DNA from 2 places in the Rossellomorea sp. RS05 genome. Region 2 is predicted to be linked to the other one. Evidence: predicted binding sites of a transcription regulator. Region 2 holds the regulator's gene; the other holds the start of a gene.
What was found. The regulator LexA, encoded in region 2, represses DNA repair genes until DNA is damaged. The targets are predictions, from matches to a motif close to CGAACATATGTTCG.
Positions count from the first base shown of each region.

Region 1: ABJ225_RS13605 (YolD-like family protein) is a predicted target of LexA. The motif match lies at 8,010-8,023, and genes of this name have one in related genera.

Region 1 is NZ_JBDKWY010000004.1:319,131-330,926, forward strand. It holds gene ABJ225_RS13555 (four-carbon acid sugar kinase family protein) at 1-522, shown strand, start outside; gene pdxA (4-hydroxythreonine-4-phosphate dehydrogenase PdxA) at 519-1,532, shown strand; gene ABJ225_RS13565 (GntP family permease) at 1,611-3,002, shown strand; gene ABJ225_RS13570 (GAP family protein) at 3,047-3,694, opposite strand; gene ABJ225_RS13575 (MerR family transcriptional regulator) at 3,684-4,427, opposite strand; gene ABJ225_RS13580 (hypothetical protein) at 4,433-4,585, opposite strand; gene ABJ225_RS13585 (DUF4097 family beta strand repeat-containing protein) at 4,780-5,439, shown strand; gene ABJ225_RS13590 (DUF4236 domain-containing protein) at 5,501-6,496, opposite strand; gene ABJ225_RS13595 (VOC family protein) at 6,787-7,239, opposite strand; gene ABJ225_RS13600 (YybH family protein) at 7,414-7,848, opposite strand; gene ABJ225_RS13605 (YolD-like family protein) at 8,052-8,390, shown strand; gene ABJ225_RS13610 (hypothetical protein) at 8,533-8,733, shown strand; gene ABJ225_RS13615 (GNAT family N-acetyltransferase) at 8,726-9,142, shown strand; gene ABJ225_RS13620 (histidine phosphatase family protein) at 9,146-9,727, shown strand; gene ABJ225_RS13625 (metal-dependent hydrolase) at 9,902-10,582, shown strand; gene ABJ225_RS13630 (GNAT family N-acetyltransferase) at 10,736-11,599, shown strand; gene ABJ225_RS13635 (hypothetical protein) at 11,683-11,796, opposite strand, start outside.
Region 2 is NZ_JBDKWY010000001.1:625,962-637,757, forward strand. It holds gene ABJ225_RS03225 (DUF421 domain-containing protein) at 1-76, opposite strand, end outside; gene ABJ225_RS03230 (DUF6944 family repetitive protein) at 142-546, opposite strand; gene ABJ225_RS03235 (hypothetical protein) at 556-957, opposite strand; gene ABJ225_RS03240 (hypothetical protein) at 1,083-1,241, shown strand; gene ABJ225_RS03245 (hypothetical protein) at 1,491-1,805, shown strand; gene ABJ225_RS03250 (S-Ena type endospore appendage) at 2,885-3,277, shown strand; gene ABJ225_RS22345 (helix-turn-helix domain-containing protein) at 3,505-3,648, shown strand; gene ABJ225_RS03255 (hypothetical protein) at 3,744-6,176, opposite strand; gene ABJ225_RS03260 (SulP family inorganic anion transporter) at 6,704-8,164, opposite strand; gene ABJ225_RS03265 (recombinase family protein) at 8,287-8,829, shown strand; gene lexA (transcriptional repressor LexA) at 8,882-9,502, opposite strand; gene yneA (cell division suppressor protein YneA) at 9,660-9,983, shown strand; gene ABJ225_RS03280 (YneB family resolvase-like protein) at 9,995-10,645, shown strand; gene ABJ225_RS03285 (DUF896 domain-containing protein) at 10,715-10,945, shown strand; gene tkt (transketolase) at 11,141-11,796, shown strand, end outside.

The DNA of each region.
Region 1 (11,796 bases), on a different contig from region 2:
GATAAAACCAATACCTCGTCGGTGTTCGTGGACGCTGCGAAACTTGCAACATTCTCTGAATCATGGGAGACAGAGATCGAGCGGGCGACGGCAGAAGCGTTGGAGCGCATCGATCAAGAAACGGTCCTTCTCATCACGACTTATTCAACCAATCCTAAGATCCTCGACCTGCGTACGCTGGCCCTGGAAGAAGGAGTCAGTCAGGATGCACTTGCTAAGAGGATCTCCGATGGCTTGGCGAAGATCACCCGAGTAGTGATCGAGAAGAGAAGGAACGACATTCAAGGCTGCTTCTCCAGTGGGGGAGACGTCACAGCATCTCTATGTGCCATCAGCCGTGCAGGCGGTATTCGCCTGGAGGATGAAGTGTTGCCACTTGCCGCATATGGATCTTTCATCGGTGGCCATCTCGACGGATTGCCTGTCGTGACCAAAGGTGGCATGATCGGGGATAAAAAAGCCATTTATACAAGTGTGAAATACCTAATGACCAAAAACACAAAGAGGAGTGTTCAACTATGAATGAAAAAGCAATCATCGCCATTCCAATGGGAGATCCTGCAGGGATCGGTCCGGAAATCACAGTTAAATCACTGGCATCAGAAAAAATTTACGAAGAGTGTAAGCCGGTTGTCGTAGGAGATGCGTCGGTCCTAAGAAAAGCGATCGCCATTACCCAGACAGGACTCGAGATCAATACGATCGAAAACCCTGAAGATGGAAAGTTCGAACATGGAACGATTGATGTCATTGACCTTCAAAACATCGATATTGAAGAGATGAAGTATGGGGAAGTACAAGCTCAGTGCGGAAAGGCTGCGTTCGAATATATCCAGCATACGGTCAAGCTTGCGACAGAAGGATCCGTTCAGGCCATGGCAACGACTCCAATCAATAAAGAGTCACTGAAAGCGGCAAAGGTGCCCTATATCGGTCACACGGAAATGCTAGAATCACTGACGAATACAAAAGATCCCCTCACGATGTTCCAAGTACGGAACATGAGGATCTTCTTCCTTACGCGCCATCTTTCATTGAAGGATGCCATAGATCAAATGACAAAAGAGCGTGTGAAAGATTACTTGATCCGCTGTGACAAAGCCCTTCAACGTCTTGGAGTGGAAAAGCGCCACTTCGCCGTTGCCGGTTTGAACCCACATAGTGGTGAGAATGGATTGTTCGGCATGGAGGAAGTCAATGAGATCAAGCCGGGAATCGAAGCAGCCGTTGCAGAAGGAATCAGCGCAGTCGGCCCGGTACCTGCTGACTCTGTCTTCTTCCAAGCTCTCCAAGGTAAATACGATGCGGTTCTATCACTCTATCACGATCAAGGTCATATCGCGGCGAAGATGACGGACTTCCATAAAACCATCTCGATCACCAATGGTCTTCCGTTCCTGCGCACGTCCGTCGATCACGGTACTGCCTTTGATATCGCTGGAAAAAACATTGCCTCAAGCGAGAGCATGGAAGAATGTATCCACCTGGCAGCACAGTATGCACCGAGCTTCACGAGGGAAACGATGGCATAAAAGAGTGGAACGTCAGGGGCAGGAGAGGTCCTGCCTTTGACTTATTAAAAATACAGGACGAACAAGGGGGACTTGGATATGGAAGCAACAGCTATGCAGATGATCGGTGGTTTAGTTGTCGGAGTCATTTTACTCATCTTTTTTGTCGTGAAAACAAAGATTCACGCATTCCTTGCACTGATTATATCCGCATCCGTAACAGGAATCATCGGGGGGATGGCACCTGAGAATGTCGTAGGTGAGATATCGGCCGGATTTGGAACGACCCTGGGGTCGATCGGTGTGGTCATCGGTTTTGGCGTCATGATGGGGAAAATCCTCGAGCTGTCGGGTGCTGCTGAACGATTGGCATACAGCTTGGTGAAAACATTAGGAAAGAAGAAGGAAGAGTGGGCCATGGCGGCAGCGGGTTATCTGATTTCCATCCCGATCTTTGTTGACTCTGCCTTCGTTATCTTAAACCCTTTAGTTAAAGCGCTTTCAAGAAAAACAGGTAAATCTGTCGTTGGACTTGGAGTGGCTCTTGGGGTAGGTCTCGTTGCGACCCACCATGCGGTTCCGCCGACACCAGGTCCATTGGGAGTAGCGGGAATCTTCGGTGTTGATATTGGGATGATGATTCTTTCTGGATTGATTTTCGGACTGGGTATTGTAATTGTAGGGGTGTTTTATGCGAAGTGGATCGGGAAGAAGATCTATCAGTTACCTGCCGAAGAAGGGGATGAGTTCATCCGGCCTTCTAAGCAAGAAGCCTATATTGAATTTTTAGAGCTTGAAGCGGAACGGACGAAGGACCTCCCATCTTTGACAAAGTCACTGATGCCGATTGTTTTCCCGATTCTATTAATCTTCTTTAATACTACACTGACGGCCTTGGCAGACGCGGGGACGGTGAGCGTTAACGCGCAGCTCCTATCCTACATCAAGTTCTTCGGTAACCCTGTGACCGCTGTAGGAATCGGTCTGATCATTGCCATCTACACCTTGACCAACAATATGAAACGCCTGGATACATTGGATCGTATGGAAGAAGGAATTAAATCATCTGGAATCATCCTTCTCGTTACCGGAGCCGGTGGAGCACTAGGAAACATCCTTCGTGCAAGTGGATCTGGAGATTATATCGCAGAGCAAATCTCTCAACTGGCATTGCCTGCAATCCTCGTGCCATTCCTGATTGCTACGATTGTAAGACTTGTTCAAGGAAGTGGGACGGTTGCGATGATTACTGCAGCATCCATCTCCGCGCCAATCATTGCCCAGCTTGATGTGAACCTTGTCTTGGCTGCTCAAGCATGTGCCCTTGGGGCGATGATCTTCTCCTACTTCAATGATAGCTTGTTCTGGGTATTGAATAGAATGCTAGGAATCAAAAACGTAAAGGAACAGATCCTTGTCTGGTCGGTTCCAACCACTATCGCTTGGGGTGTATCCCTCGTCATGCTGTTGGTAGCTGACTTCATCTTCTGATCTATACAACGAAAACCGGATCGAACTCCATTCGATCCGGTTTTTTAGATTGTATTCAAGATCAACACCACTCCCACGATACACATCACCCAGCTCAGAGCCGAATTCGAATGCTCCGCAAGCTTCAGCCTCAGTTTCTCTAAAGGTCCCTCCAGCCATTTCCCCATCAGTCGATAGCCAATGAAAATCAATATAGCTGGCAGGATCATGATGAAGGTATAGACAATCAGGGTGGGGAGCCACAGATACAGGGGAATTCCTTCAGACGTCATAAGCCCGATGGCCGCGAAATATGGGAAGGCGGTGCCGGCTTCGATGACGAAGGTGGTGAGGCCGATGAGGGTGATCGACAGGAGGCTCTCCGTTTTCGGCAGCGGGATGGTGCGCTTCTTGTTGGTAGGGATGAAGAAGCTTGCGATGAAGAGGATTACCCCGATGGCGAACAGGGTCCTGCTGACGATGACATGCTCGGTCAGTGAGCTGAAGGCGTCGAGTATCGTCGTGAAGCCGAGCATCATGACAATGCCGAGGGCTATGTAAAGGGTGGCCACGGTGAACAGATAGACGAAGAGACGGGATGCGCTCTTTGGTGGATTCCCTAAAAGCAGATAGAGTGTGACGCCGATGATTGTCGGGCTCAGGGTGTCTAGAAGGGCCAGGCCGCCGAGGTAGAGGAGGAGTTCAGTTTCCATCCGTTTCCTCCAGATAGAGGTCGTACGCTTCGGCCATCAGCTCGAGGACATCCTGATCGACAGGATAGAGGCGGTGTTCTTCGGATTTCTCGGGGCACATGCGGATCTCCCAGAGCTGATCGAGGAACGCATCTTCGCCGTCGAAGTCGAGGGCGCGCTTCTCATCCATGCGGTGGATGATGCCCTGGATTCTGGGGTGGGATGGCCCGAGGTCCATATACTTCTTGAGCTGACCGAGGAGGGCGATCCACTCAAGGGAATCGGGGTCGGTGCTATTCATATTCGGCAGGCGCTCAAGTACGCGTTCGTCATGCACATCCCAGTTATCCCGCGACTTCAGGAGGGAATCTTTCTTGCCCCTGGCATACAGGCTCATGATCTTCGAGATTTGGAATTCTTCCCCGTCAATCGCGAGGCCGTTCATGAGCTCTCGCAGGGATTTTTCAATATCAGCCAACCGGTCCTTTTCATTGAGGATATAGGACAGTTGCTTATTCAGGCTCTCCGCCCAGTCCCACTCTTTTGATACAAGGATCTGTCCGATTTCGGAAAGCTGGAATCCGATCGACTTAAGGAACTGAATCTGTTGAAGCTTCTTCAGTTCCGCCGATGTATAGAGACGGTGTCCGCCGTTCGTCTTCCCTGCAGGAATCAGCAGGCCGATTTGATCATAATACCTGAGCGTCCGTACCGACACCCCGCTCATTTTCTTCACTTCATTGATATGAAGCACCCTCATCATTCCTCTCTATCCTTCGTCGCCATTCCCGATTTTAGCAAGTAGCCCAGTCCGAGTCCCACAAGCACACCAGGAATGGCCGCATCGAATACAAGTCCGATCCCGGCACCGACGATGACGCATCCGTATATCACCATATCTTCTTTCTTCATTCCGAATCTCCTCCTTTTTTTCAGTATAAAAGATGACGGTACGTCACTTGCAAGAACGAAACACCTTATCAGTTGAAGGTGACGCAGCGTCATCTTTTATAATGGGTATGACAGATGAGGACGGTTCCGATGCGCCACTTCTTTGAAGCATCGGAATCATCCCAATGAACTTACGCGCAAAAGGAGGCAGGAGTATGAAAAAGATCATGATGATGATTTTGAGTGCCGTGATACTTGCGGGTTGCCGAGGAGGATCGGAAGAGGTATTTGTACAGAAGGAATCGGCAGCGGAATTGGGGGAGGTTGCCGTCGATTTTGCGAGTACGAATGTGAAGGTCACGGTTGGCGAGGGGGATGAGGTGGAGACCCATATGACGGTGTATGACAGCGGTCCCGGCGTCAGCCTTGACCGGAACGGAGACCGATTGACGATCAAGGTGGACAGTAATGCCATTCGACTGGTGAATCTGAAGAAGAAGCCTTCTCTGGAAGTGCGAATCCCAGAGAGCTTCAATGGGACACTCGTTCTTGATGGTTCATCTGGGAATGTTTCAGGAGAAGAGCTCGGGCGTCACCGGATCGAGGTGGAAACGAGCAGTGGCAATGTGGATCTCCATGTGGCAGAACTTCAGGCGCCGGTTTCGGTGAAGACGAGAAGTGGCAAGGCATCGGTGAGGTTTGACGAGGAACGCCCCGACTTGAAGCTTGATGTGTCGACGAACAGTGGAAGCCAGTCAATCGGCGTGGACCTGGACGGGAAATCGACCTCGAAAAAAGGGGTCAGTGGGGTGTCGGGAGGCGGAAGCCATGAGGTGAAGATTGAGACAAGGTCTGGTGGGGTGCGGGTGGAGTGAAGTGTCCGTCCCCATATGTCAAAAAAATGGCACATGGGAACCGTCCCCATGTGCCATACATTTAGTGCCACTTTTCTACTAGCTTGAAGCCTTTGGTTTTTAGGAATTTCATGTTGGGATGGAAGGTTTCAATCAGGGTGGATGGGCTTGTTTCAGTAAGGTTTAAAAGTCCGGTGCGGTTGAGGCTGACGCTGAGGAGGCACCCCGATGCGCCTTCTTCTGCTTGGGATTCACCAAGGACATTTACGACGACGTTTTCAACCGGGAGGCAGTGGATAAGATCCAAGCCAATTCTGAGCACAGAACTGCACACATAATCTTGCAGGAGCTGAAGGTATTTTCCTTTTGCCATTTTTCTAGATGAGAGCTTACCAGTCTTCGTAAGGGACAAGGCATTCTCAGGAATCGGATCCACATTAATGGTCAAGTCCACTAATACACTCTCATTATCGAGGATGGTAAATGCGATATCGTTTCCCAGTTCATCAAAGATGGTGAAAATATGATGACGCTCTAGAGCGCTGATCCATGCGTCCCTGTCACCATTCAAAACATTCTGGGCAAGGGACGTCTTAGCTACCCATTCCGCGTACGATGCGTCATCAACTTTCTGGCTATCAGTCAGTTCTTTTTGCATTTTTGCTTGTCGTGCTTCTATTCTTTTAAACAAGCGGTCGATCCAGTTGGGTTCGAAAGAGGCAAGTTTTTGCTTTGCTTCGACCACGCGGGGACCGTCTTCTCCTTGTGAAAAGGGAGGGAGCGTATCCCTAATACCCGGCCAATCGACAGGTTGCAAGGCGTCTTCATGTAGATGCGTAATGGAAGCAATGTAGGCTTCGTACTCCTCAACCTGAACACCGTTGTATTGTACCTGGACATGGTTTCGGTTGTTTTGCGTAGATGACAGGCGTTTCTGATAAGATAATCCGGTTCCTGGTATGCTTGCCCCGACACTCACCCCGCGAGAACTTGTATTAACCCTCAATCCCTTCCCGCCGACCGACATGCCGACACCTTTTGTACTAAGATTCATCCGTACGCCCGGTGCGATCTTCATGCTCTTTCTAAAACGGAAACCCACTTTCATCTTCTCCTTTCGTCATACCTAGTCAGTGTATAGTAAATGTTAGAGTTTGGTAAACTTACTATACCATTAAACCATACAGGAATTTTAGCAGGGGTTTTGAAATGGAATTTTCGATTATATGTAAAAGATAGAATACTTGGAATCAATAATAGGTACCTGCCCTGAACAGAAGAACGTTTGCTGGGCACAACGCTTCCCTAACATCATAGGGTCCCTATGTATTTAAAAAACTGTGCGTAGGGTCCGTCCCCATGCGCCACTCAGTGTATTGCCTCCCACTCACTCAAATACATCATCCCGTTCACATCTCCTGGATTTTCAAGGGGGCAGATCAGCTCCAGACTGTTGCCATCGGGATCGGGGAAGTGGATTTTTGCGTGGGCCATCCCGTTGTGTGCCATCACGAAGGGTTCCACCGGCTCAAAGCCGAACGCCCGCCGTGGAGAACATCCCCGTTCAGTGAGCCAAGCGACGGATTGTTTCAGCTCGTCGAGGGCCACCTGAAAGGCAACATGTCGGATGGAAGGGTGATACGCGAGTTCCACGCAATCCGTATCCCATAGCCCGAGCCAGCTTCTTTCTTTCTCGATCCACATGAACGCAAGCCCGTCCCCTGCGCGGTGGGAGAGCTCCAAACCCAGCCCCTCGTAGAAGGTGATGGAACGATCTACGCTCCTTACGGGAAGATGGGCTTCGTATAATCCTTTGATCATGGTCATGACCTCCTTTTCTATACTGTACCTTGACGAACGGGTGGATTCGACGGGCAAATGGCCGGGTTGGTATGAGACATAAGGTGGAGGTCAAGGGGATAGAGAGGTTCCTCCCATTAGAAAAAAGCTTCGTCCCTTCAGCAATTGTGTGGAGGGAAGAAGCTTTTTCGGTTTTCATCTCAGGTGGAACATTCCTTTTCCGGTGTTCATATCGATCGGCAACGAAGAATGTTGATGGGCGATGACCCAAGACCCCTCAATCTTTTTGAGACCGAATGTAAACCGGTTCGCAATCTGTCGAAGTTTTTCTTCCGATTCTTTCGTATACGCAGCAAACACCACTTCACAATGAACAAAAGCGACTGTATCGCTTTCCTCCACCTTTATTTCATTAAATAGGGCTTTGAGGATCTCGCCTTCCTCATTCAAACCTGTAAACCATTCGATCACATTCTTTCTCCACTCGGAGATCCCTCTGCATTCCCAGTCGCCCCAACAATCATAAATGTGAACATCCTCGGCATGCGCAGATAAGAATTTCTCCACATCCTGTTCGTAAACGGCCGTTTTGTATACTTCAAGAACATCTTTTGCGGCACCATTTTTCATTTTGAGTACCCCTCTCTAAAAAGCATCTCGACTAGTCATTCGAGGCTACCTGGTTAATTCCTTTTTTTAAAAGGAATTATCCCGTTTAATCATCTAGGTAAATAGGTGGGGAAAATTGGCAGCCTATAAGCCTTCTGTCTCAATACGTCTCATTTCGTAAAGGAACAAACGTTCGGTTATACTAACGGACAGAGGTGATTGGAATGATAAGAGACAGAGGGAAAATCAAATGGACGTCGCTCATGCTCCCGGAGCACGTCAAGGAACTGAGGGATATATGGGAGGTATTCGAGCGCGACCCGAAGCCTGAGGTCGACATCTTCGCCTTGAGCGAGATGGAGGAGCGGATCCGCTATGCCATGGAGTACCACCTTCCCCTGCGGATGAAAATATGGAATGAATTGAAAGGGAAATGTGAAATGAAGACGGGTACGATTCATTATCTGAATGAACGGGACCGGAATGTGATGCTTGAGTGCGGCGATGAGGGGTTCGTCCGGGTACGCGTGGAGGACCTGATTTCGGTGGATGTAGTGGAATAAGAAAGGAAGGGACACTTGCGTAATCGTGAGTGTCTTTGTTTATGGGAAATAAAAGGAAATCATACGGAGGATATGATATGGTAATAGAGAAGTGCTTTTACGAGCGGTTATTGATCAAGAAGAGATAATGGGGGGTGAAATCATGTTGAAGAAATTCACCATGACGGGGAAAATTCTTTTTACGATGGGGTTCATCCTATTTGTACTAAGCTCTTTTCTGTATTCAGAATTCACTGAGGAAGGTTATTGGAAGATGGGGTTGATCATCGGTGCCCTAGTGGCCATCAGTTCCAACTTTTTAACAATCAAACGTGCATCCAAAAGGAGAGCCTTACATGATTAAACAAATCGAGCATCCGCAAGCCTGGGAGCTCCGCCACACCGTCATGTGGCCGGACCGACCCTATGACTATATCAAAGTAGAGGGCGATGAATCGGCCCTGCACTACGGACTCTTTCATGAAGGTGATCTGAAGTCCGTCATCTCCCTCTTCATCGAGGAAAAGGAGTGTCAGTTCAGGAAGTTTGCCACCCTTGAAGAAGAGCAGGGAAAGGGCTACGGGAGCCGACTACTTGAACATGTACTTGAAGAATTGAAAGCTAAGGGCATCCGCCGCATCTGGTGCAACGCACGTACTGAAAAAGCCGGCTTCTATAGCCGGTTCGGGTTGCGTGAAACCGACCGCCACTTCACCAAAGGCGACAAGGCGTATGTGATCATGGAAATGACGCAAGCGTCAAAGGAGGGGTAGCCAATGGAGATCACATTCATCCGACATGGGCAGGGGGAGCATACGCTGAGCCTGCCGGAAAGCTTGCAGTTGGAGGATCCGTCATTGACGGAAGCGGGGAAGGAACAGGCAAGGAGCCTTTCAACGGTCTTCACTGTTACGAAGGATGATCTGGTGGTTGTGAGCCCTGTGCGGAGAACCTTGCAAACGGCCTCCTTGATTGCCGGTGAATCGGGGTGCAGGCGGGTCGTGCATCCGTTGGTGTCCCCGAGGATGTTCCCGCAAAAGCCGGGGGCAGTGACATTGCCATGCGATCGGATGTTGGACCTGAAGACCATCCGGAACGAGTTCCCTGACTTTGAAGTGAAATTCGGGATGGACCCGGATATGTGTGCGTCGGGAATCAATGTCATGCCTCATGACGAGTTTTCGGAATGGGCCGACATCTTTTTACGATGGATCGAGGATCAGGGCGCCCATCACGTGTACGTGGTATCCCATGACGGGACGATCACAGCGTACCGGGAGCGACTGAGAAGAGAAACGCTATCCAGAGCCGACTTCTTAAATGATGCGGGCTGGATCAGGGAGCAGTATGGACAGTGAACGCTACAAGAGGCTGCCTCACAGCAGCCGGTAGTCATGCGTTCTGTTCACGGATGATTTTCAATCGGTTCAGCAATCCGAAGAAGTGTTCATTGTAAAGGGCCATTCTGTTTTACCGGCTGATCAAACGGGTAAACTACGTCTGTAAACATTTACGGAAGCGGGGAGATAATGATGAAGATCTCATATCATGGCCACTCAGTGGTGAAATTCGAAACCAACGGAAAAACGATCCTTGTTGATCCGTTCATCAACGGGAATGAATATACCGATCTAAATGCAGATGACGTCAAAGCTGATGTGATCATCCTGACCCACGGACATAACGACCACGTGGGTGATACTGTCGCCATCGCGAAAAGGAATGACTCCTTGGTGATTGCACCGAACGAGCTGGCGAACTATCTTGGCCTTCAGGGCCTCAATACTCATCCGATGTCAATCGGCGGAGCGCGAGAGTTCGACTTCGGTAAGGTGAAATTCACCCAGGCATTCCATAGCTCAAGCTATACAACAGAAGATAACGAAATCATCTATACCGGCATGCCGGCAGGCTTCCTCTTGATGGCTGAAGGGAAGACGATTTACCACGCAGGAGATACAGGTTTGTTTTCCGACATGAAGCTGATCGGTGAACGCCATCCGATCGACCTTGCTTTCCTTCCAATCGGGGATAATTTCACGATGGGACCAGAGGATGCAGCACTTGCCGCTAAGTTCTTGAAAGCGAAGGAAGTCGTTCCTGTCCATTACGATACATTCCCGCCGATCAAGCAGGATCCGCATAAATTCGTCGAGATGCTTGAAGACAGCAAAGGCCGCGTCATGAAAGCAGGAGACACCATCGATCTATAAGATCATCACCGGAATCATCCGGGACCTTCACAGGAGGTTCCGGGTGATTTTTTGTTGAGTGAAAAAATAGTTTTGTTATAATTTTCCTTTTGTTATGATAGAAGGAACAGGTAGCAGCGTTAGTTGAAATTGACAAAGCGAAGGAGAATGTACGTGGAATTCAGGAAGAACGTTCGGGAGAATCAGAACTTACGTGACAGCTTCAACCAGCTTGCCGATGACACATTCGGCATCCATTTTGGGCAGTGGTATGAGAGGGGATACTGGACAGAGAAATACGTGCCATTTTCCTTTATCGAAGGAGACCGGGTCATTGCCAACGTGTCCGTGAACCTGATCGACTTTACTATAGAAGGAGAAGAAAAGAAGGCGATCCAAATTGGGACCGTCATGACCCATCCCGACTACCGGAATCGTGGGTTATCTAAGGACCTTCTGGTGAAAGTGCTGGATGAGTACCGGGATCAAGTCGATTTTGTCTATCTGTTTGCGAACCAAAACGTCTTGGAGTTTTATCCGAAGTTTGGCTTCCGGGCACAGCAGGAAACGCTATTCAGCATGGTGCCAGGCACCGCAGGTGAAGTGAGCATGAGGAAGCTTGATATGGAGGAGAAAGCAGACCGCGATCTGGCATATGGGATCGCCAGGGACAGGCTGCCGGTATCCACTCGCTTCGGGATGAGAAACACAGGTGAGCTGTTCATGTTCTATGCTCTCTATTCCTTCCTGGATCTCTATTATCTTGAGGAAGAAGGCACGGTGGTGATGTTCCAGCGTGACGGGGAGCGGCTTGATCTGTTTGATGTCGCATGCCGCGAAACCGTGGATGTCCGAAAGATTGCCGAAAAGCTTGCAGACGATGATACGCGGCAGATCGTCTTTCACTTCACACCGGAGGAGACGGAAGGGATGCGGACAGATGTATTCGAAGGGGATGAGGTGCTGTTCGTTCTGCCCATGAAGATTGGGGAAGGGATCCCCGAGGGGGTGAAGCATCCGTTGACGGCGCAGGCTTGATGTGAACCGACCCCATTTAGTAAAAAGGAATTATTTCCTTTATGTGAAATTATATATGTAAGGTGTTCCGGAGTGAGGGTGAGTTATATGGACTTTCTATCCTGGTACGACTGGCTTACGCCGACGAATCCCATGGCGTCGATCTTTTTCGGGTTGATCTTCACGGTCATCGTCGGGGTGACGGTATGGTGGGATAC
Region 2 (11,796 bases):
CGATTATCGAGGTAATAAGAATCAATAAAATAAAGCTAATAATTGTTCTTGAAAGAGTTATAACAAAGCCTTCCATTAGCAGCTACTCCGTTTGCTTTTTTCTTCAGTTATTGCCTTCTTTCAAAAAAATAACCCCTTAATTTAAGGGATTATTTCAGGAGAGACGTTGCCTATACCATCAGCTGCCAATATCTCTTCTCCCCCTATAGCTTGTAATCCTGCTCCTACAGATTGTAATAAATCACCTGAAACAGCAAATTGCTGTGCTTTTAAAAGTGCAGACTCACTAAGTGCGGTCAACTGAGCTGAAACAGCTGAAGCCTCTACAAGTTGCCCTAAAGTTTGAACCCAGATCCCAATAATAATTTTTGTATCTCCGCCCGATTCTTCAGTAAAGGAATATAGTTTACTGAGTAAAATGGCTTCATAAAATACGCCAAAAGCTTGAATCCATTGGGCAACAGCGACCTGTTGCTCATATCCTGCTTTTTCTTCAAGCAATAGTGTATCGATATAAGGTTTCTTGCTATTTCGGCTTCCTTTCATTAAAGTCACCTACCCATCAGTTTTTAGAAAATGGTTTATTTGATGTTTACTACATTTCGTTAATATATTTGTAAGAGCTGTGCCAAGTTTTCTTGTTTGTAGATTCTCTAAGTTTTTAGCCCTGATGAACTCATTTTTATCTTTAATTTTTTCTAACCCTGGATTAATATGGTCTTGTTGAAGCATGTAGGCAGATATTAATTGCTCAAAGATACCTATTAAGATTTTGTGATCTTCAATTAGAATCTTTGGAGGTTTCACCTCTAACAAGTCACTGACGGCAGAATTACAAGCCTCAATGTTATTTCTTAATTTTCTGTAGGTGTTATCCACATTTTGATTTCTTTGGCTCATCATCGAAATTCTGTTACCAATTCGAGACAATACTGCTCCATACTCAGTTATTTTCATAAGAGTTCCTCCCAGCCCATAAAGTTACTCTAATATATGATGTATGGATTAAAACGTTAATTCTTTATTGAAGTATTCAACTTCTGAATCAGTGGGCATATGCTGAGTTTTGAGGAGTTGATTAAATGGATAATGCCAATACAAGTACACAAATTCAAAGCAATTTTGAGTTGCTGGTAGGACGGTTATTCACCCTTGGAGGATCCGTTTTATTTCTAATTGGTTCTCTTATTGCTGCAGTCCTCGCTTATAGAGACTATGAAGACTCACTAGGAACAGGGTGAGGAGAAGTGTCAAAACTTAAATTCGTCGCGTATATTATTAAGAAAAGAAAACCTGCTTTATTTAAACAAACAAATTTTAGAACTTCTCTATATTATAGGGAGGTTCTTTTTTATTGTCCGAAAACCGGGGTCAGCTCAATTCTCTTTTTATTCGGAAAGGTACGATGCTTGTTGACCTACTTATCATGCCCAATCATGAAATTAAATTCATGCATATCATGATAACTGACTAATAAGGAGGTATGCTTAATGTATCAGGAACATCAGAGCGATATAAATATTGATGAGTGCGAAAGGTTAAGACCAGGATTTGGTGGGTTTGGAGGTTTTGGAAGACCTTATGGGTTTGGGCGTCCGTTTGGATTCGGAAGGCCATTTTGGGGTGGCCCATTTTTAGGGGGAGTAGCTGGGGGCCTATTAGGAGCTTCACTGCTTTCACCATATGGATATGGTTATGGTGCTGGATACGCATACGGACCGTCTTATGGATATGGGGCAGGCTATGGATACGGTCCCTCATATGGATATGGCCCGGGCTACGGATATGGATCAGGATGTTGCTAAGATTAGGTAAGAAAAATAACCACCCTTAAAGGGTGGTTATTTTCTACACTACACAATGGGGTCTTTTTGCATAGGCGGTCAAAGTTGAAGCGAAAGGGTGCTCAATCTCTTCTCATTAAAAAATAATACCCAAAAAAATCGTTTATACTCTAGTTTCATTGTGAAAGGTATTGTAAAAAGCAACAAATAAAAGGAGGAACTGTTACTGTACAGGTGGTTGCTCCTTTTATATTAGTTCATTGAAGAAGGTATCAAAATTGAATCAGATGGAAATTGGGACTACGGCGAATTTTTTCTATGGGAGATGTTACAAACTTAATATATGTTGCTGCATTGATATAGGTGCCTTTTCTATCCGTGAATAGAAGTAAAAAAATAGGGTACGCTATAAATGACCTTGTACTGATACATGGTTAATTTTCCGACCTTCTGATGGCCATTCTTCTAAACCTAACTAATGAAGATGGTAATATGTAAAGCCCATCTTTGTCAGGGATGGGCTTTTGCATTTGATGCAAGTATCTTCTATTACATTCTGTTACGAATGAACATCTCAATCCACTAACAAAAACACACTTTTATTGAAAAAATACTGAACATTAATTAAAGCGATTTACCATACCCCTTTTAATTCAGTAAAAACTTAAAGATATTGAATGATATTTCACCCTAAATTCTTATCCATATTCGTCCGAAAATGGATTGCTTGTAAATTATTCACTAATTGTAACAGATTGTTTAGAGAGTACCAGAACTCTGACCAGAAGAGTAAAAATAACATCCTTAATATTTGGATAGTAAATTCTAACGAACAATTTTCATGAAGTCGCATAAAATGTTTAATGTAAGGATTGATTGGTCATCAATCCTTTTGCAAGTTTGCTGGGGATCGGCCAGATCTTTACTCTTTCTCTAATTCTATTAGAGAAAGAGTTTTTTTCGTTAATTAACTATTATTTTGAATTTGCAAGTAGAAATTAAGACTATTCTATTAAGTTAATTGAGAGTAAATGGGGCAAGCGTACAAGCATAAAATATTTAACCACATATTCTATAGAAAAGAAAGGTGGTGAAATAATATGGATTGCTTCAGTAAACCTCTAGGAAAAGATGTTAAATGTCCTCAAAGGCCAAAAAGGGAATGTAAAGACGCTCATTTTGAGAACTGTGCTCCTATTTCAGGTAGTGGAAACAGGGACGTAAATGTAATTTTTGATGTTGAGCCCAATAGTCTTCATGTAACAGCTGCAGGGACTATCGAAAATTTCAGTGATCAATCATTTAACGTTCGTTTTGAAAGAGAGAATAGTGCTCCAATAATTATTCTAATAGCACCCCATAGTTCTATTACTTTTGTCTACGATAATCTAATTAGAATTGCGACTACTGGTACTGCTCCTGAGAGAACCTATAATGGTTCGTTAAAGATTCAATTGCACTATACCTTTGAAAGAGTTTGTAAAAAGTACTAATAAATTTGAGCCTCGAACTCTTTCGGGGCTTTTTAATCTTGAGTTTTTAATATAAGGATTTCAGGAATAACAAAAGAGGGTTGGTAAGAAATAATAATTACATTATAATGTGATTGTTAACTAGAATACTGAAGTTAGTATAGACTATAAAATAACCTAAATGATTTCATTTTTTTTAATAGGTGAGTTAAAATAATTGATATACAAAAAAAACAGTAGGCAATCATATTCAAAGGACTCGAAGGTCAAAGGACATTACACTTAGGAAATTAAGTGTAATGACAGGTATATCTCTCAATTACCTATCACAAATTGAAAATGGAAAAAAGAATTCCTCTTTAATGAAATTGACTATAATTTTTTTTACTTAGAAATTGGTTGGGAAGACTTGTTTGAGCGTATTTGGTGAAATTTTAAATGTAAATAAAAGAGAATGCAATTAATTAGTTTGCATTCTCTTTCTTATTTAAATTAAGTCGCAGTTTGTAATAAATGAGGTTGGACTGCCTTGCGATACAAACGGAACAAGGGTTTGGAAAGTAGTGGTCGTATTATCGGTAGCGAAGATTTCCCAAGTAATCTGACCAGTTACTGTATTCAGAGTAGCGGTCACTTGCGCTTCGAATGTTCGTGAAGGACCATTATTTATCCGCCCGTTAATAACCCCCTCAACAGTAGCGATCGTTAACCCGGCCCCACAAGTAATTGACGTGCGTCGTCCCTGTGTAAACTGAAAGTTCTCTCCGTTACCCGCGTTAAAGACGAAGTTGAAATTATCGACTGCTGGATTGCATATACCCTGTATTCCTTCTCCACACTCAACGACTGTAATGTTCAGTGTGCCGGTGTAATCGGTTGTGTTGCCAAATTGGGTAACCCGTATTTGGGCGCCCGGCTGAGCTCCGCCTTGGGTATTTAATCTGAAACGACATGGGCAATCTTCCGGAGGAAATGGACAATCAACCGATACGTTAACAGGACCGGCCGTGACGTCTTGCCCACCAACCGTTGCGGAGGCCGTAATCGTCACCGTCTCCACAGCACCAACTGCAGGTTGAACGGTGGCAGTGTAAGACCCGTCAGCCTGAGTGATGGCTGGATTAGGATTAACAAAGACATTGTTGCCAGGGGAAGCGACCGTGAAGAATACCGGTATGCCAGCCACTGGAGAACCGTCACATAATAAAGTGCCGTTTATAGGAGCTCCGTCACACCCCACTACGATACCTGGAGGAACTAGGGTTAAGGAAGGATTCGCACATTCAAGGCAACTGGCACGGACGTAAGCTGTCGTGGAAATCGGGATATTATTGACTTCAGCACTGGCAGTGATCGGTACTCCCTCCTGCACATCTGTGCCAAATGGAACCGTAGCAAGACTTTGGAATTCTCCGTTTTGATCGGTTAAGACTTGAGATGGTGTAAACTCGACCAAGGAACTGGAAAGCGTTACTTCAACATTTGGAACCGGTGTGCCTTCGCATAACACTCGACCAGTGATTGGCTTGCTGCAACTGATTGGAGATGGGTTATCGAGCTGAATGATTGGATTCACGCATTCACAATCGACTAGGACATTTCTTGTAGGGGATGAAGTCGGAATGCCACCTACTATTGTAGAGGCTTGGATGGTAATAAGCTCGCTAGCTCCGACACTTGGAAGGATTGTAGCTGTATATGTTCCATCTGCCCCGGTTATGGCCGGATTTGGAGATATGATAACTTCGGCCTGAGGTGGGAAAATGGTGAAAGAAATCGGTGCGCCTGAGATCGGCTGACCGTCACAAGTGAGTTGGCCTGTGATTTGCGCCCCCTCACATCCTACTGTCTCTGCCGGTACGTTTAACGTAAGAATTGGATTGGTACAATTTTCACACCCAGCAATAACCGTACCAGTTGCAGAAACAGGTATACCAAAAGGAGTTGCAGTTGCGGTATAAGAAACAGTTTGATTTGGAGTTCCTGGTGCAACGGTGACAGCACTTGAAAATTCACCGTTTTGATCTGTCACAGAGGTCGGAGTGGTGAAATTTAAGATAGGATTTCCGGAAAAAGTGACGGGTAAATTCGGTATCGGAGTGCCGTTGCATGTTAAACGACCTGAAAGGGTGCCATTACAGCTGATTTGCATAACCTCATCCAAATCAATGGTCGGATTATCACATGGTGGGCAAATGACTCGAATGGATTGGGGAGTGGTGCTGACGACTATGCCACCTACAGTGGTTGTGGCCGTTAATGTAATGGTTTCATCTACTCCCCTAAATGGAAGGAGGGTGGCTGTATATTCCCCGTTAACTCCAGTGATAGATGGATTGGGATTGACAACGACCCTTCCCGAAGAGCTCTGAACAGTGAAGCTAATAGCTGCACTTGGTATAGATTGGCCATCACAAGTCAATCTTCCACTGATTTGAGCACCTTGACACGTCACTACTTCGGTAATGGCGTTAATCGTTAACGTAGGGTTTTGACATACTATACACCCGACCCTGGTGGTTATACTTGTGGTATCGGTTCGTCCATTTATTTCAGTGGAAGCCGTGATGATGACATTTGGAGTAATGGGAGTACCTCTCGGAATGGTAACGGTTGTGGTGAATTGACCAAAACGATTAGTAACAGGTCGTGGATTAGCAAAAATCAACCCTGGAAAAGACGATGACAACTCTACAATTTGTAAACTTAGAGGTCGCATATCACATAACACCCGTCCAGTAATGGTCCCAGTGCAGCTAATGGCTACGATTTGATCCAACTGGATCATGGGGTTTATACAATCCGCAGGAAAAATGTCAGGACAGCCTTTTGGAGCTAACTTTTGAATACATAAATTTTCAACATTATCTTTTTTTTCTTCATTAAACAATTGCGTTTCTCCTCTCAGTAAATAAGTCAAATCTTCACCATCAACATATGAAAATAGAGAAATATAGGTACGCCCTTTTTAAATGTTCCAATGCTATATGAAAAAAGGGTGGAATTACGGAGGTGAATCCACTCACGATTCCACCAACAAAACACACACACTTTTAATAAAAGTTACGATATAATATTGAAAGAGTTTTTTTGAAATCCCCATTATATCAACAATTAATCAAAGTTATTATACGGAATTCTCCCCAGAATTCTAATCCGTACACAAGTTCACCCTTGGGAGCGCGAGCAATATATTCAAATGTATTAATCTATCTAAAAATCCCCCTGAAGGGTTGCACCCTTCAGGGGGATTTTTTTACAATTTGATTAGAATACATATCGCATACACCCTGCGCATAGGGGTTCAGGAAATAAACTTCCTCATTGGGAGAATTGAAACTGCTTCTATATGACACAATGAGTGAGATGAATCTAATGTAGACCGTTGTCTGTCCCATAAGACGACGGTGACACTAAAAACGGATGCCGCAGCATCCGTTTTGTATATTAAGCTGATAGAGTCGTTTTTTGGTCTATCAACAGTAAGAGGGAGTCCTGAATCTTTTTACTCGATGAGCTTAGTCCGACCGTCTCCACATCACAGCCTTGGTCTCTGCACTTTGACAAGACTTTTTCGAAGGCTGCCACAGCGGACTCATCCCAGATCTGTGCACCGGTAAAATCGATTTTTACATGTTGTACCTCATCAGACAATTGGAATGCACCCACAAACGTCTCCACGGATGCAAAGAACAATTGACCCTCCACTTTAAAATGACGATTCACACCCTCAACTTTTTCCGTCACCTTCAGCGTGGATATCTTGGCCACAAAGAACATGGCGCTGAGCAATACCCCTGCAATGACCCCTTTTGAGAGATCGTGAGTGGCAACCACGATGGCGACGGTGATGAGCATCACTGCGGCATCTGCTTTAGGAGCTTTCCTGATGTAACGGAATGATGACCAGTCGAACGTACCGATAGAGACCATGATCATGATTCCGGCGAGAACCGCCATGGGGATCTTCACGACGAAATCCCCAAGTACGATGATTAGGAACATCAGGAAAGAGCCTGCAACAAAGGTGGATAAACGTCCCCGTCCACCGGATTTTACATTGATCACCGACTGACCGATCATCGCGCATCCGGCCATCCCACCGAAGAATCCATTGATGATATTGGCGATTCCCTGACCCCTTGCTTCCTGATTTTTATTGCTGTCCGTATCCGTCATGTCATCTACGATGGAAGCCGTCATAAGGGATTCGAGTAGTCCTACAATCGCGAGTGCGAGTGAGTAGGGTAAAATGATACTCAATGTCTCAAGTGAGAACGGGATATCGGGAAGGAAGAACGATGGCAAGGTCTGACGTATCGTCCCGAGATCTCCCACGGTCCTTAAGTCTGCCTTTGAAATCAAGGCAACGGCAGTAAGCACCACAATAGCCACTAGGGGGGCGGGGATGGATTTTACGAATCGGGGCAGCACATACACAACCACCAATGTCACCGCCACAAATACATAGGTCATCCCATTAATGTTGAAAAAGTGAGGCACTTGGGCTGAAAAAATCAGGATGGCCAAAGCATTCACGAATCCGATCATCACAGCGCGTGGGATGAATTTCATGAGCCTTGCGATTTTACATACACCGAACAAGAGTTGGATGACTCCTGTCAGGATAGTGGCTGCCAACAGATAGTTTAACCCATAATCTTTGACAAGAGGGACCATGACAAGGGCCATGGCACCGGTAGCAGCAGAAATCATGGCAGGTCTTCCGCCGACAAAGGAAATGATGACGGCAATACAAAAAGAAGCGTATAGCCCGACCATAGGATCGACACCCGCTATGATGGAAAAGGCAATGGCCTCAGGAATGAGCGCAAGGGCTACGACGATCCCGGAAAGGATGTCTCCCCTGACATTCGAAAACCATTGTTGTTTTATGGTATTCTTCATATTGTCACCTCAAAAAAATCATATATTTTAATTCAATAGAAAACAGTTTATCACCGATTTTCCCAAAAGTAAACCTTTTCGGGAAAAGTAATTACAAACAGGTGAAGGGGAAGGAGATAGGTATGATCATCGGATACTACAGACCGAGCAATGATGATCCTGAAGGACGGATCCAGGAGAAAAAACTACTGGAGAAAAAATGCACGGTTTTATACAAGGAGGAACATTCTTCACCGAAGAGGAGAGTGAACTTGGAAGCGCTGCTTGCAGAAGCAGGGCAGGGGGATACGGTCGTCGTGGCTTCTCTAATCGACTTCGCTGATTCCACCCGGCAGCTATTGGAACTTTTAAACGAGTTAGAAACGAAAGGGACACAGTTCATTTCCATATCTGAAGGGCTGTCGACCAGTCCTGGGAAGACGTACCGTTTTCAGGAGGTATTGGAGCATCTTATAAGCTTTCAAAGCGATGTGATCAGTGAAAGGACAAAAAAGGGCTTAGGAGAAGCTAAAGAGAAGGGAGTCAGTACGGGACGACCGCGCAAGCCTGATGAAAATGTAAAAAAGGCCATCGCCATGTATGAATCAAAAACGTACAGCCTGGCGGAAATAAAAGAAAAAACGGGCATCAGTAAGTCCACTTTATACCGCTATCTTGAAAGATAGAAGAAAAGGAGCTTCCGCCACATGTGACGGAAGCTCCTTTTTGCTTGTCATTTTAATGAACTTGACGGTAGACACCGACGACCTTGCCCAAAATGGATACATTGCGTAGGATGATCGGATCCATGGAGGAATTTTCAGGCTGGAGCCTCACGAAATCTCTTTCTTTGAAGAATCGTTTCACGGTCGCTTCATCTTCTTCCGTCATGGCGACTACGATCTCCCCATTGTTGGCGGTTTGCTGTTGCCTTACGATGACGAAATCCCCGTCGAGGATACCGGCTTCGATCATACTGTCACCCATGATTTCCAGCATGAAAGTATGCTCGTCAGCAGGAGCCATTCTTTCCGGGAGAGGAAAGTACTCTTCGACATTTTCAACCGCTGTGATCGGTTGACCGGCTGTGACTTTCCCGATGAGGGGAACATTCACAACATTATGGCGGGGGATCGAGTCTTCCACCAGGTCGAGGATCTCGATGGCTCTTGGCTTGGTCGGATCCCGGCGGATGAGGCCTTTGCTTTCGAGTCGGGCCAGATGGCCGTGGACAGTGGAGCTTGAGGCAAGTCCAACGGCTTCCCCGATCTCACGTACGGAAGGCGGATAGCCCTTTTCTTTTACGGAGCTTTTGATATATTCCAAGATATCCTGCTGCCGTTTGGATAGTTTTGTCATAGTCACGCACCTCAATCTATCGATCTTATGTTCCCATTATAACATGGGGATGGGAACGATACAAACATAAGTTCGAATTTTCGATTGACTCCAAACGGATGTTCGTATTATGATGGATACAACAAGCAGAACAAACATTCGTATGGAGGGGAACATTATGGCAGGAAAACTTTGGGCGAATTACTCATATATACTCGTATTTTTTGGTTTGGCACTTATGGCTTCAATCTATTTCATTCTTCAAATGGGAGGCGGAGTATCTTATCATAGTATCGAGGTGCAGGATGGTGATACGCTCTGGACCATAGCAGAGGAATACAGCAGCGACTCTTCCATGTCCACCGATGAATTTATCAAGTGGGTGGGAGAAAGGAATAATCTTTCCACTTATACAATTTCTGCAGGTGATTCACTAGTGCTTCCAGTCGAAAAGAAGCTCGGGATCAACGGGGATTATCAGTATGTCATGAACGAGGAATAGAGGGATTTTAAATGAATGCGATCATCTACTGTCGGGTGAGTACGAAGAAAGATACACAAGAAACATCACTCGAACGTCAGGAAGAAGAACTGTCCAAGCTTGCGCTGGAGTATGGGATGCAGGTGACATCGGTCATAAAGGATCAGGCAAGCGGTTATGATCTTGACCGGCCAGGCGTCCTCGAGATGCTGGACATAGTAAGGGATCAGTCGATCGATGCGGTGTTGATCCAGGATGAGACGAGGATTGGAAGGGGCAATGCGAAGATTGCCCTGATCCATTGCCTGTTGAAAGAAGAGGTCAAAATTATCAGTCAATCCCACAGCGGCGAGCTCCACCTATCGGACTCCGACTCCATGGTCATCAATATCGTAAGCATGGTGGAGGAATATCAGCGCAAGCTGCATAACCTGAAGATCAAAAGGGGGATGAAAAGGGCAGTTGCGAATGGGTTCCGTCCCCAGAAGAATCTGAAGAACAAAGGGAATATCGAAGGCAGGGAACGAAAGGAAGTCCCCGTCGAAGAAATCGTCAGGCTGCGCAAAAATGAGCTAACATTTGCAGAAATTGCCGCTACTTTGCGTGGGTTTGGCTACGACGTTTCGAAGGCAACCGTTCATCGGCGCTATAAAGAACATATGGACTCCATCGATCAAGCGTAACCCTTGTCATCACCCTTTATATTTAGTAACATGTCGTTATACGTTACCGAAATCAAAGGGGTTTTATAGATGCTTTCAAAAGAAAAAATGAACCGGATCAATGAATTGTCCAAAAAATCCAAGTCTACCGGGCTTTCAGCAGATGAAGCGAAGGAACAGACCAGGTTGAGGAAAGAATATCTTGAGACGTTCCGTCAATCCATGAAAGGGACCATAGAGAATACCAGAATCTTTGATCCTGATGGGAATGAAGTGACGCCCAAGAAGATACAAGATATTCAAAACAAAAAGAAACACTGATTGTAAGTCAATACTGGATCACGCTGCCTTTTAAGCGTGGTCCTTTTTGATTATGTCGAATGAATGAGGCAGTGGTGAATTCAGAATGGATATCGGTTTTAACAAAAAGAGAGACGTGGTATCATTCAAGATAGTTGTATAAACAGCCAAAGAAGATTAATATTAAGTAGAGATTGAAAAGGAAGGATGTCTGACATGTTTGATAAAACAGATCAATTAGCAATTAACACAATCCGAACGTTATCGATCGACGCGATCGAAAAGGCAAACTCCGGTCATCCGGGAATGCCGATGGGTGCAGCCCCTATGGCGTATGCCTTATGGACACGCTTCATGAACCATAACCCAAAAAATCCTCATTGGTTTAACCGTGACCGTTTTGTTCTCTCTGCAGGGCATGGGTCAATGCTTTTATACAGCTTGCTTCACCTTTCAGGCTACGATGTTTCCATGGACGACTTGAAGAATTTCCGTCAGTGGGGAAGTAAAACACCTGGACACCCTGAGTATAAACATACAGCAGGTGTAGAAGCTACAACAGGCCCGCTTGGACAAGGAATCGCGATGGCGGTTGGTATGGCTATGGCTGAGAGACATATGGCAGCTACTTATAACAAAGAGGGCCACGACATCATCGATCACTTTACATACTCCATCTGTGGAGACGGAGATTTGATGGAGGGCGTTTCAGCTGAAGCAGCTTCACTTGCTGCTCACTTGAAATTGGGCCGCTTGGTCGTTCTTTATGATTCAAATGATATTTCCCTTGATGGGGAACTTGACAAATCATTCTCTGAAAGCGTCAAAGGACGTTTCGAATCCTACGGCTGGCAATATGTCCGCGTGGAAGA